DNA from 3 places in the Variovorax sp. MPBD4-3 genome. Region 2 is predicted to be linked to each of the others. Evidence: predicted binding sites of a transcription regulator. Region 2 holds the regulator's gene; each other region holds the start of a gene.
The links. The regulator LexA, encoded in region 2, represses DNA repair genes until DNA is damaged. The targets are predictions, from matches to a motif close to ACTGTATNNNNATACAGT.
Positions count from the first base shown of each region.

Region 1: the regulator LexA is predicted to act here: its motif matches at 2,044-2,061, upstream of recA (recombinase RecA).
Region 3: the regulator LexA is predicted to act here: its motif matches at 2,007-2,024, upstream of AC1RVW_RS07245 (PA0069 family radical SAM protein).

Region 1 covers NZ_JBXASW010000018.1:54,288-58,123, reverse strand. The annotation lists gene AC1RVW_RS13685 (SRPBCC family protein) at 1-385, opposite strand, end outside; gene recX (recombination regulator RecX) at 366-827, opposite strand; gene recA (recombinase RecA) at 875-1,981, opposite strand; gene AC1RVW_RS13670 (MarR family winged helix-turn-helix transcriptional regulator) at 2,126-2,611, shown strand; gene AC1RVW_RS13665 (response regulator transcription factor) at 2,684-3,358, shown strand; gene AC1RVW_RS13660 (sensor histidine kinase) at 3,396-3,836, shown strand, end outside.
Region 2 covers NZ_JBXASW010000010.1:20,271-24,106, reverse strand. The annotation lists gene AC1RVW_RS08375 (MFS transporter) at 1-441, opposite strand, end outside; gene AC1RVW_RS08370 (D-2-hydroxyacid dehydrogenase family protein) at 438-1,445, opposite strand; gene AC1RVW_RS08365 (hypothetical protein) at 1,536-1,898, opposite strand; gene lexA (transcriptional repressor LexA) at 2,028-2,711, opposite strand; gene AC1RVW_RS08355 (asparaginase) at 2,785-3,747, shown strand; gene adk (adenylate kinase) at 3,782-3,836, opposite strand, start outside.
Region 3 covers NZ_JBXASW010000008.1:118,480-122,315, forward strand. The annotation lists gene AC1RVW_RS07235 (aminotransferase class V-fold PLP-dependent enzyme) at 1-235, opposite strand, end outside; gene AC1RVW_RS07240 (Lrp/AsnC family transcriptional regulator) at 405-869, shown strand; gene AC1RVW_RS07245 (PA0069 family radical SAM protein) at 898-1,992, opposite strand; gene AC1RVW_RS07250 (GbsR/MarR family transcriptional regulator) at 2,104-2,682, shown strand; gene AC1RVW_RS07255 (thiol-disulfide oxidoreductase DCC family protein) at 2,746-3,168, shown strand; gene AC1RVW_RS07260 (SAM-dependent methyltransferase) at 3,197-3,836, shown strand, end outside.

The DNA.
Region 1 (3,836 bases), on a different contig from region 2:
AGCCGGCGTCGCGCTCGAAGGCCGCATCGTCCATGTGCGGCTGCCGCAGCAGCGTGAACTGCAGCTCGCAGGCGTCGGGCCCGACGCCGATCACGCGGAACGGCAGGTAGACCTCGGGCACGCCTTCGGGCGTGACCCAATGGTCGAGCACGCCGAAGTCGTTGCGCGGCGCGAAGCGCATGCGGGCGTCGCCGCTCTCGGGCGTGCGCACGATCCAGTGGTCGCCGTGCGGCACCAGCGCGCTCTTCGCAAGGCCGCTGGCCCAGTCGGGCAGGCGCTTCGGATCGGCAGCCAGCACATAGGCGCGGCGCCATTCGCAGGCCACGCGCTGCGTAATGACGCGGGACTGGACGGCAGCACTGCCTTCATTCGTCGTCGATTTCATCGAAGTCGCTCCTGAGTACCTTGGCCACGACGGCGCCCGAGAAACCGCGCGCCATCAGGAATCGCATCTGCTTGGCCCGTTCCTTCGCGTCGGCGGGCGCGGCGTCGAAGCGGCGGCGCCAGAGGGCGGTGGCGCGCTCCACCTCGGTTTCCTGCAGGCTGGCCACCGCTTCGGCGATGGCCTCGGGCGCGATGCCCTTGGCCTGCAGTTCCTGCTTCACCCGCAGCGCGCCGGAGCGGGCCGCGCGCTGGTTGAGCACCGAGGCCACCACGCGCGGCTCGCTGATGAAGTCCTTGGCGGCCAGTTCGTCGAGCGCCTTGGCCAGCGTGCCGGGCTCTTCCTCATGCTTGGCGAGCTTGCGCTCCAGCTCCAGGCGCGAATGCTCGCGCTGGCTCAGCAGGCGCAGTGCGCGGCCTTTGAGGGACGGGGCGTCGAATGCCATGCGCGAACCGCTCGCGCGGCCCGGCAGGGGACCGCGCTGGGGGCTTGTTACTCGCCCTTGTCCGCCTTCTCGGCCTTGGCGGCCTTCTGCGGCTTCTCGGGCGTGGAGCCGGCATCGGCGGCCAGCAGCGGAATGCCCAGCGACTCGCGCACCTTGTTCTCGATCTCGCGCGACAGCTCGGGGTTCTCGCGCAGGAACTCGCGGGCGTTGTCGCGGCCCTGGCCGATCTTCTCGCCGTTGTAGGCGTACCAGGCGCCCGACTTGTCGACGATCTTGGCGGTCACGCCCATGTCGATGATCTCGCCTTCGCGGCTGATGCCTTCGCCAAACAGGATGTCGAACTCCGCCGTCTTGAACGGAGGCGAGACCTTGTTCTTCACCACCTTCACCTTGGTTTCGTTGCCGATGGCCTCGTCGCCCTTCTTGATGGTGCCGATGCGGCGGATATCCAGGCGCACCGAGGCGTAGAACTTCAGCGCGTTGCCGCCGGTGGTGGTTTCGGGCGAACCGAACATCACGCCGATCTTCATGCGGATCTGGTTGATGAAGATGACCATGCAGTTGGTCTTCTTGATGGTGGCGGTGAGCTTGCGCAGCGCCTGGCTCATCAGGCGGGCCTGCAGGCCGGGCAGCGAGTCGCCCATTTCGCCTTCGATTTCGGCCTTGGGCGTGAGCGCGGCGACCGAGTCGACCACGATCAGGTCCACCGCGCCCGAGCGCACCAGCGAATCGACGATTTCGAGGGCCTGCTCGCCGGTGTCGGGCTGGCTGATCAGCAGGTCGGACAGGTTGACGCCGAGCTTCTGGGCGTATTGCACGTCGAGGGCGTGTTCTGCGTCGACGAAGGCGCAGGTGCCGGCCTGCTTCTGCATGGCGGCGATGACCTGCAGCGTGAGCGTGGTCTTGCCCGAGGATTCAGGGCCGTAGATTTCGATGACGCGGCCGCGCGGCAGGCCGCCGACGCCCAGCGCGATGTCCAGGCCCAGCGAACCGGTGGAGACCACCTGGATGTCTTCCAGCGCCTCGCCTTCGCCGAGCCGCATGATCGTGCCCTTGCCGAACTGCTTTTCGATCTGGGCCAGCGCGGCTTGCAGCGCCTTGGCTTTTTCACTGTTGGCGACCGAGATGCTTGCGCCCTTGACGACTGCGTCCATGTGGAAACTCCTTGAATATCAACGGTTTGTGTCTGGTTTCACCCATCTGATTTTAACCACAGGCTGGATGCTTGAACAGTAGTGTAGGGGCTGATGCCGCTGCGTAAACCTGTTTTTTGGTCAGTTTGCTTTACCATTTGGCGCATGAGCGAAACCGCCTTTCCGACCGATCCCGACGCCTGGCGGCAGACCCACCTGGGCCGCCTGCTGGGCCACGCCATGCGCCGTTTCGACGAGCGCGTGCTGGAGCTGATGGCGCACGACGTCGACGTGCCGCTGGCGTTGTCGAACCTCGCGGCGCGTGCGCAGGTGAGCGCGGCGCACATCCACATCACCCGGCACCTGGCGCGCGAGGGCTCGCGCCTCACCGAGCTGGCCGAGCGCGCCGGCATGACCAAGCAGGCGATGGGCGCCCTGGTGGACCAATGCGAGGCCTGGGGCCTGGTCACGCGCGGCCCCGATCCGCTCGACGCGCGGGCCCGGCGGGTGCTGTTCACGGCCGACGGGCTGGCCTGGCTCGACGCCTTCCACGGCGCGGTGACGCAGGCCGAGCGCGAGTTCCGCAGCAGCGTGGGCGACGACATCGCCACCGTGGTAACCATCGGACTGGAAGCCTATACAGCGGGCTAGACTTCGAGGCAGAGACAAACGTCGACGGCGCCGCCGGGCGCCCGACACCCAAACAGGCCGGAGGTGGCGCATATGCGGATTCTGATTGCCGAAGACGACCAGGTGCTGGCCGATGCCCTGCTGCGCAGCCTGCGCACCTCGGGCGCGGCGGTCGACCACGTGGCCAACGGCTCGCAGGCTGACACCGCGCTCATGACCCATGACGAATTCGACCTGCTGATCCTCGACCTCGGGCTGCCCAGCCTGCACGGCATCGAGATCCTCAAGCGCCTGCGCGCGCGCGGTTCGCAGCTGCCGGTGCTGGTGCTGACAGCGGCCGACAGCGTGGAAGAGCGCGTCAAGGGCCTGGACAACGGCGCCGACGACTACATGGCCAAGCCCTTCAGCCTGCAGGAACTCGAGGCCCGCGTGCGCGCCCTCACGCGCCGCGGCATGGGCACCACCAGCAACGCGATCCGCCACGGCCCGCTGGTGTACGACCAGGCCGGCCGCGTGGCCACCATCGACGGCAAGATGATCGAGCTGTCGGCGCGCGAACTCGGCCTGCTCGAAGTGCTGCTGCAGCGCGCCGGCCGGCTGGTGAGCAAGGACCAGCTGGTCGACCGCCTCTGCGAATGGGGCGAGGAGGTGAGCCTCAACGCGATCGAGGTGTACATCCACCGGCTGCGCAAGAAGATCGAGAAGGGCCCGGTGCGCATCGCCACGGTGCGCGGGCTGGGCTACTGCCTCGAGAAGATCCAGAACTGATGCCCCTTTTCATGCGCGAAGCCTGGGAGCGAGCCCGGTGAAGCTTTTCCAGCGCGCGCAGCGCTCGCTGTTCGGCGAGATCCTCGACTGGATGCTCACGCCGCTGCTGCTGCTGGTGCCGGTGAGCATCGGCGTCACCTGGCTGGTGGCGCAGGGCATCGCCAACGCGCCCTTCGACCGCGCGCTCGAGCACAACGTGAAGGCGCTGGCCGAACTGGTGACGGTGAAGGAAGGGCACACGCAGTTCGTGCTCTCGCAGTCGGCGCGCGAGATCCTGCGGGCCGACGATGCAGGCCACGTCTACTACCAGCTGCTCGACGGCCATGGCACGCTGCTGAGCGGCGAGCGCGACATTCCCCAGCCCGGCCTCGACGAGCCGCTGCCGCCCAACCAGGTGTTCCTGCACAACAGCGACGTGCACGGCCAGCCGGTGCGCGTGGCATCGATGTGGCTGGCCAGCGGCAGCGACGACGTGCCG
Region 2 (3,836 bases):
CAGCACCGAGGCCATCGACCAGCCCAGGAACACGAAGGTGACGGCGCGCCCGCGCTGCTCGGGCGGTACCAGCAGGCCGGCGCAGGCTGCGGCCTGGGGCGTGAAGATGGCCGGCGCGATCACCGTGAGCATGCGTACCGGCAGCAGCGCGCCGAAGCTCGGCATGAGCGCCGCGAGAGCGTGGCCCGCCGCATACCAGAGCAGGGTGAGCGCGAGCAGCTGGCGGCGGTCCCACCCCGCGACGGCGGCGGCCAGCAGCGGCGCGCCGATGCACATCACCGCCGCCGCGGCGGTGATCAACTGGCCCGCGGTGGCGACCGAAATGGCCAGCGAAGCGCTGATTTCATTGAGCGTGCCGGGCACGACCATCACGCCCGTGCCGATCACGAAGTTGCCGACCAGCAGCGCCCAGAGCGCACCCTTGGGCGCGGGCCGGCTCACCGGCGAACCTGCAGCGCGCCGGGATTCACGATGTTCGTGGGATTGCCGTTGATGTAGCTCACGACGTTGTCGAAGGCCTGGCCGAAGTAGCTCTCGTAGCTCTCCTGCTCGACGTAGCCGATGTGCGGTGTGCAGATGCAGTTCTCCAGCCGCAGCAGTGCGTGGCCCTGCAGCGGCGGCTCGCTCTCGAACACGTCGATGGCGGCCAGCCCGGGGCGGCCACGGTTGAGCGCCGCGAGCAGCGCGTCGGCCTCGACCAGCTCGGCACGCGAGGTGTTGACGAACAGCGCCGTCGGCTTCATGCGCGAGAGATCCTCGAGCGTGATGAGACCGTTGGTTTCGTCGTTGAGCCGCAGGTGGACCGACAGCACGTCGGCGGCTGCGAAGAACTCCTGGCGGTTCTGCGCCACCTGGAAGCCGTCGGAGCGGGCCTTGGCGCAGCTGGCTTCACGCCCCCAGATCACGACCTGCATGCCGAAGGCCTGCCCGTAGCGCGCGACCAGCTGGCCGATGCGGCCGTAGCCCCAGATGCAGAGCGTCTTGCCCTTGAGCACCGAGCCCAGCCCGAAGTTGGGCGGCATCGAGGCCGACTTGAGGCCCGATTGCTGCCACGCCCCGTGCTTGAGGTTGCTGATGTATTGCGGCAGCCGGCGCATGGCGGCCATGATGAGCGCCCAGGTGAGCTCGGCAGGTGCCTGGGGGGAGCCGGAGCCTTCCGCCACGGCGATGCCGCGCTCGGTGCAGGCCGCCACGTCGATGTGGCCCGCGACGCGACCCGTTTGCGAAATGAGCTTGAGCTTGGGCAGCTTCTCGATGAGCTGCCGGGAGATCTGTGTGCGCTCGCGAATCAGCACGATCACGTCGGCGTCCTTGAGGCGAACCGAGAGTTGCCCGATGCCCTTGACCGTGTTGGTGTAGACCTTGGCTGCGTACGCGTCCAGCTTGGCGGCGCAGCGCAATTTGCGCACGGCGTCCTGATAGTCGTCGAGGATCACAATATTCATGGCGTGCCATTGTGCCTCGCAGCATTGGGATGTCGCACCCCCGAACGTTTGGATACCCACTGCCGACGGGCTCTCCCAGGGGGCCGCGCCTCAGTGCAGGCGTGTGGAGCGGGGCGCGGTGACCATGGCTTCGGCCGCTTCGAGGGCCGCCAGACGGTCGAGCTCCGCGCACACGTCGTCCATGCGGCCGGAGATCACGACACGGTTGCTGCGCTGCTGGCCCTTTCCGTCGACCACACGCACCACGCGCAACGGGCGCGCCGGCGCGGTGGCTGCGGCCGCCGGTGGCGTCGCGCCGCAAGACGGACGCACCGCGACATAGCGCAGGCCGGCGGAACTCTCGCTGTGGTCGAGCGGGGTGTGGCGATGGGGGCGGCGTGCCGGAATCAAACGGTTGGCGAGCGATTGCAGCGGCATCCAGAAATCAGCGATGGCGAGGAGGGCGATTCCCATGTGAACTCCAAAAAAGTATGAGGTTGAACACAGGCAGGATTTCTTGAATCGGCCGCGACAGGGTGATGGCGACTTCGCGCCATACGCCCGCCACCTGTCGCGGCCGGGTGAGTGCTGCCGCCAGCAGGCCTACATCAGCATGGTGTTGCGGATGAGGCCCACGGCGAGGCCTTCGATCTCGAAGGGCTCGCCGGGCTGGACGATGATGGTCGGGTAGTCGGGGTTCTCGGCGTGCAGCTCGATGACCTGCTTGTTGCGTTTCAGGCGCTTGACGGTGACCTCGTCGCCCAGGCGCGCCACCACGATCTGGCCGTTGCGCGCTTCCTTGGTGGCCTGCACGGCGAGCAGGTCGCCGTCCATGATGCCGGCGTCGCGCATGGACATGCCGCGCACCTTGAGCAGGTAGTCGGGCTGGCGCTGGAACAGTGTGTTCTCGACGTAGTAGGTCTGGTCGACGTGCTCTTGCGCCAGGATGGGCGAGCCCGCGGCGACGCGGCCGATGAGCGGCAGTGCCAGTTGCGCCATGCCGGGCAGCGAGAGCGAGAACTGCCCGCCTTCGCGGTGGCGCGTTTCGTTCAGCGAGCGCAGGGCGTCGCCCTTGAGGCGGATGCCTCGCGAGGTGCCGCTGACGAGTTCGATGACACCCTTGCGGGCCAGTGCCTGCAGGTGCTCTTCGGCCGCGTTGGCCGACTTGAACCCGAGTTCATTGGCGATTTCGGCGCGCGTGGGTGGCGCGCCGGTTCGGGCGATGGCGCTCTGGATCAAGTCCAGGATCTGCTGCTGGCGGGCTGTAAGCTTCACGGCGAACTGCATATGTGGTTCCTTGCGGCACTGGCTAGATATCCAGTACCTGTATTTTTAACCAGTTTTAAAGAGTTGACAAGCCATGCCTGATTTCCCTTCGCCTGAACTGCGCCGCGTGGTCGTGCTGGGTACCGGCGGCACCATCGCCGGCAAGGCCGCCAGCAGCGGCGACAACATCGGCTACACGGCGGGGCAGGTGGGCGTGGCGGACCTTCTGGGCGGCATCGAGGCGCCCCAGGGCGTGACGCTGGTGGCGGAGCAGGTCGCGCAACTGGACAGCAAGGACATGTCCCTCGAGACATGGCAAAAGCTCGCGCAGCGCTGCGCGCACTGGCTGGCCGAGCCCGACGTGGCGGGCGTGGTGATCACGCACGGCACCGACACGCTGGAGGAGACGGCCTTCTTCCTGCATTCCGTACTGGCGTGCGCGAAGCCTGTGGTGCTGACCTGCGCCATGCGCCCGGCGAGCGCGCTGTCGCCCGATGGTCCGCAGAACGTGCGCGATGCCATCGGCGTGGCTCTGGCAGCGGGTGCGAAGGGGGTGACCGTGGTGTGCGCCGGCGCGATGCACAGTGGCGCCGACGTGCAGAAAGTTCACACCTACAGGCTTGATGCCTTCGCATCAGGCGATGCAGGCGTGGTGGGCTATGTGGAAGAAGGTGAAGTGCGCCGCGTGAGGGCGTGGCCCGAGGGCGGGGCGCTGCCGGCTTCGAAGATCTTCGAGGCGGCCGCCGTCCAGTGGCCTCGTGTGGAAATCGTCATGAGCCATGCCGGCGCGAGCGGTGCGGTCGTCGAGGCGCTGCTGCAGCCCGGCAGCGCCGAACCGGTCCGTGGACTGGTGCTGGCCGCCACCGGCAACGGCACGCTGCATCACGCACTCGAAGCGGCTGCGCTGAAGGCGCTGGAGGCGGGCGTGGCGGTGGTTCGCGCGACGCGCTGCATGAACGGGCGCATCCTGCCGACAGCCGATGACCGCCTGCGGGACGCGGGCACGCTCACGCCGGTGAAGGCGCGCATCGCGCTGATGCTCGATTTGCTCGGGTGAGGTGGTGGCCGCCCTGACGGAGGGCGACCGGCAATCAGCTGCTCAGCGCTGCGAGTGCGCGCTGGGTGATCTCATCGACCGTGCCCACG
Region 3 (3,836 bases), on a different contig from region 2:
GCACCGCCGTCTGGATGCCTTCGGTGGCGCCGCTGAGAAACAGCAGGTCGCCCGTGGGCGCACCAAGCAGCCGCCGCGCGCGGGAGCGCACCGAATCCATCAGCGCGCGCGCCTTCAGCCCGGTGCTGTGGACGCTGCTGGGGTTGCCGAAGTCGTCGGCCATGGCTGCGAGTGCCGCGGCCCGGGCGCGAGGCAGAACGGGCGTGGTGGCGTTGGCGTCGAGGTAGATGTCCATTCAGGTGATTCCGGGAGAAGAGATGCAAGCGTTTGCAGGCTTGGCGGGCGAGGCGGGCGACAGCGCCGCGCACCCGGAAGAGTCTGCCGCCCGGGGCGGAGCAGCGGCTTGCGTTTTATGCTGCCTATGCCGATAAGATCGGAATCCAATGCTCAATCAAGGATATTTGATGAAACTGGATTCCATAGATATCAAGATTCTTGATCTCCTGCAGCAAGACGCCGAGCTGCAGGTGGCGCAGATCGCCGAGCAGGTGGGCCTGTCTGCCACGCCATGCTGGAGGCGCATCCAGCGGCTCAAGGAGGCGGGCGTCATCACGCGCTCGGTGGCCCTGCTCGACCCGCGCAAGGTCAACGTGGCGGTGACGGTCTTCGTGTCGGTGCGGACCAGCACGCACTCGCAGGAGTGGTTCGACCGCTTCACCGCCACGGTCCATGCCATTCCGGAAGTGGTCGAGTTCTACCGGATGAGCGGCGACGTGGACTACCTGCTGCGCGTGGTGGTGCCGGACATCGCCGCCTACGACGCCGTCTACAAGCGACTGATCTCGGGCACGAACCTGCACGACGTCAGCTCCAGCTTCGCCATGCAGGAACTGAAGCAGACCACGGCGCTGCCGCTGGGCTACGTGTAGAAGATTCGCGAAGCCGGCACGCGGACGTTCAGAACAGGCTGCCCTGCCCCGCGGCGCCAGGCGGCCGGAACGCCGTGATGTCCAGCGGAATGCGCTCGCGGTTGTAGCCCAGTCGGTTGGTCGCCTTCTCGAAGCGCTGGTGGATCAGGTCGGCCCACAGGCCCGAGCCCTTCATTCGCGTGGCGAAGTCGGCGTCGTAGTCCTTGCCGCCGCGCATCTCGTGGATGCGCGCCATGATGCGGTCGGCGCGCTGCGGATAGTGCAGCGCCAGCCATTCCTTGAAGAGCGGCGCCACCTCCCACGGCAGCCTCACCACGGTGTAGAAGGCGCTGCGCGCGCCGGCTTCCCATGCGGCCTCGAGCACCTGTTCCATGTCTTCGGTCACGAAGGGAATCTGCGGCGCCACGCTCACGCCAACCGGCACGCCCGCCTCGGTCAGCGTGCGGATGGTGCGCAGCCGGCGGTGCGGCGCCGCGGCGCGCGGCTCCAGCTTGCGGGCGAGTTCGCCGTCGAGCGTGGTCACGGTCACGTACACGGCCGCAAGACGGTCGGCCGCCATGGGCGCGATCACGTCGAGGTCGCGCTCGATGGCGCTCGACTTGGTGACCAGCGCGAACGGATGCCGCGCTTCCTGCAGCAGTTCGATGACCGAGCGGGTGAGCCTCAAGTCGCGCTCGATGGGCTGGTAGCAGTCGGTGGCGGTGCCGATGGCGATGTAGCTGGGCCGGTAGCTCTTGCGCCCGAGCTCGGTGCGCAGCATGTCGGCGATGTTTCGCTTGGCGATCAGCTTGGTCTCGAAGTCGAGGCCGGGCGACAGGTTGAGGTAGCTGTGCGTGGGCCGGGCGAAGCAATAGATGCATCCGTGCTCGCAGCCGCGGTAGGGGTTGAGCGAGCGGTCGAAGTAGATGTCGGGCGAGTCGTTCTCGTTGAGCGCCGACTTGACGTCTTCGAAGCGCACCTCGGTGGCGATGGGCTGCAGCTCCTGCGCCTCGGCCACGCCGTCTTCGAGCGTGCCCCAGCCGTCGTCGAAGGCATTGCGCTCGTCCTTGGAGAAACGATGCGCAAGCTGCGTGGCCGCGCCGCGGCCCTTGATGGCGTGGATGGGGATGTGGGCTGCGGGCATGGCGAAACCTCGTTACTGTGGATTTGTACAGTATTTCACTGTTTCCTTGCGGCCGCCCGCTTTTTACATTTCTCTCTTGACAGAAATTTCGTAAATCCTAAACTCCGAGCCATGGAACTCACAGACATTCAACGCAAGTTCGTCCTCCACTGGGGCGAAATGGGGTCCATGTGGGGCGTCAACCGCACCGTCTCTCAAATCCACGCGCTGCTCTTCGCCCACGGCAAGCCGATGCATGCCGAGGAGCTGTCCGAAACCCTGGGCGTCGCGCGCTCCAACGTCAGCAACAGCCTGAAGGAACTGCAGGCCTGGAACCTCGTGCGCATCACCCACACGCTGGGCGACCGGCGCGACTATTTCGAGACCAGCGTCGACGTGTGGGAGCTGTTCCGCACCGTGGTGCGCGAGCGCAAGGAACGCGAGTTCGACCCGACCATCCGCGTGCTGCGCGAACTGGTCTCGAGCCCCGATTTCCAGAAGGAACCGCCCGATGCGCAGGACCGCATCCGCTCCACCATGGACCTCATGAACAAGCTCGCCACCTGGGCCGACGAAATGCTGCGGCTGTCGCCCGGCACGCTCGACAAGGTGCTGACGCTGGGCGCCAGCGTGCAGAAGTTCGTGCGCGGCGACAAGGGCGGCAAGGACGAAGACCCCGACGCACACCACGCCAGCCTGCCGATGATCTGAACCCTTCTCTTTTTTTGCCTATGTATTTCTGTTTTGACAGAAATATCGAGAACAAAGGATGCCATGAGCCGCGACGCCCTTCCCGCCTATCCGCTGACCCTGTACTTCGACGCCAGCTGCGCCATCTGCTCGGCCGAAATGGGCAACCTGGGGGCGCGCGACACCGCGGGCCGGCTGCGGTTCGTCGATTGCTCGCCGGCCTCGTTCAGCGACGGGCCGGCGCCGCGCGACGCGCTCATGGCCGCGATCCACGCGGTGGATGCCACGGGCCGGGTGCTGGTCGGCGTGCCGGCCATCCGCGCGAGCCGCGCGGCGGTGGGCCTGCCCAGCGGCGGCGGCCTGCTCGACCTGCCGCTGGTCGCGCCGCTGGCCGACCGCGCCTATGCCCTGCTGGCGCGCAACCGCTACCGCATTCCGCGCTGGCTGGCGACACGGCTGGCGGGACGCGTCGCGCCTTCCTGCAACGACGGCAACTGCCGCCTCTGAAGAAAAAACACCACCCGAGGGAACAGCCATGCCCACAGTTTTCCAGCCCGACTTCCGCCTGCCGCTCGAAGCGCCCGCACAGGCATCCGCCGGCACCTCCATCACCGCCGAAGACACCCAGGTCTACTTCACCGAAGTCGCGTTCGACTACAGCGCCTGGAGCCCCAGCTACAACATGCACTTCGGTTTCTGGCGCGCCGGGCTGAACCCGTTCAGGCGCGAAGGCATGCTGGTCGAGATGAACCGCGTGGTCGGCCGCGCGCTGCGGCTTGCCGATGCGCAGCCCGGCGCCGCGCCCCGCCGCTGCGTGATCGACATGGGCTGCGGCGCCGGCGCCACCGCGCGCACGCTGGTGGGCGACAACCCGTCGCTGTACGCAGTGACCGTGACCAACGTGGCCGTGCAGAACAGCATCGCCGCCAGGCTCGATGCGGCGGCAGGCGTGGCCGACCGCATGGCCCACGTGCAGGCCGACTACACCCGCACCGGCCTGCCCGCCGCGCAGGCCGACGGCGCCTGGGCCCTGGAGAGCGCCTGCTATGCAGAGGGCACCGCCAAGGCCGACTTCATCCGCGAGGCCGCGCGCCTGCTCAAGCCCGGCGCCCGGCTGGCGGTGGCCGACGGCTTCCTGCTGCGCCGCAAGCCCGGGCGCGTGGCGGGCTGGCTGC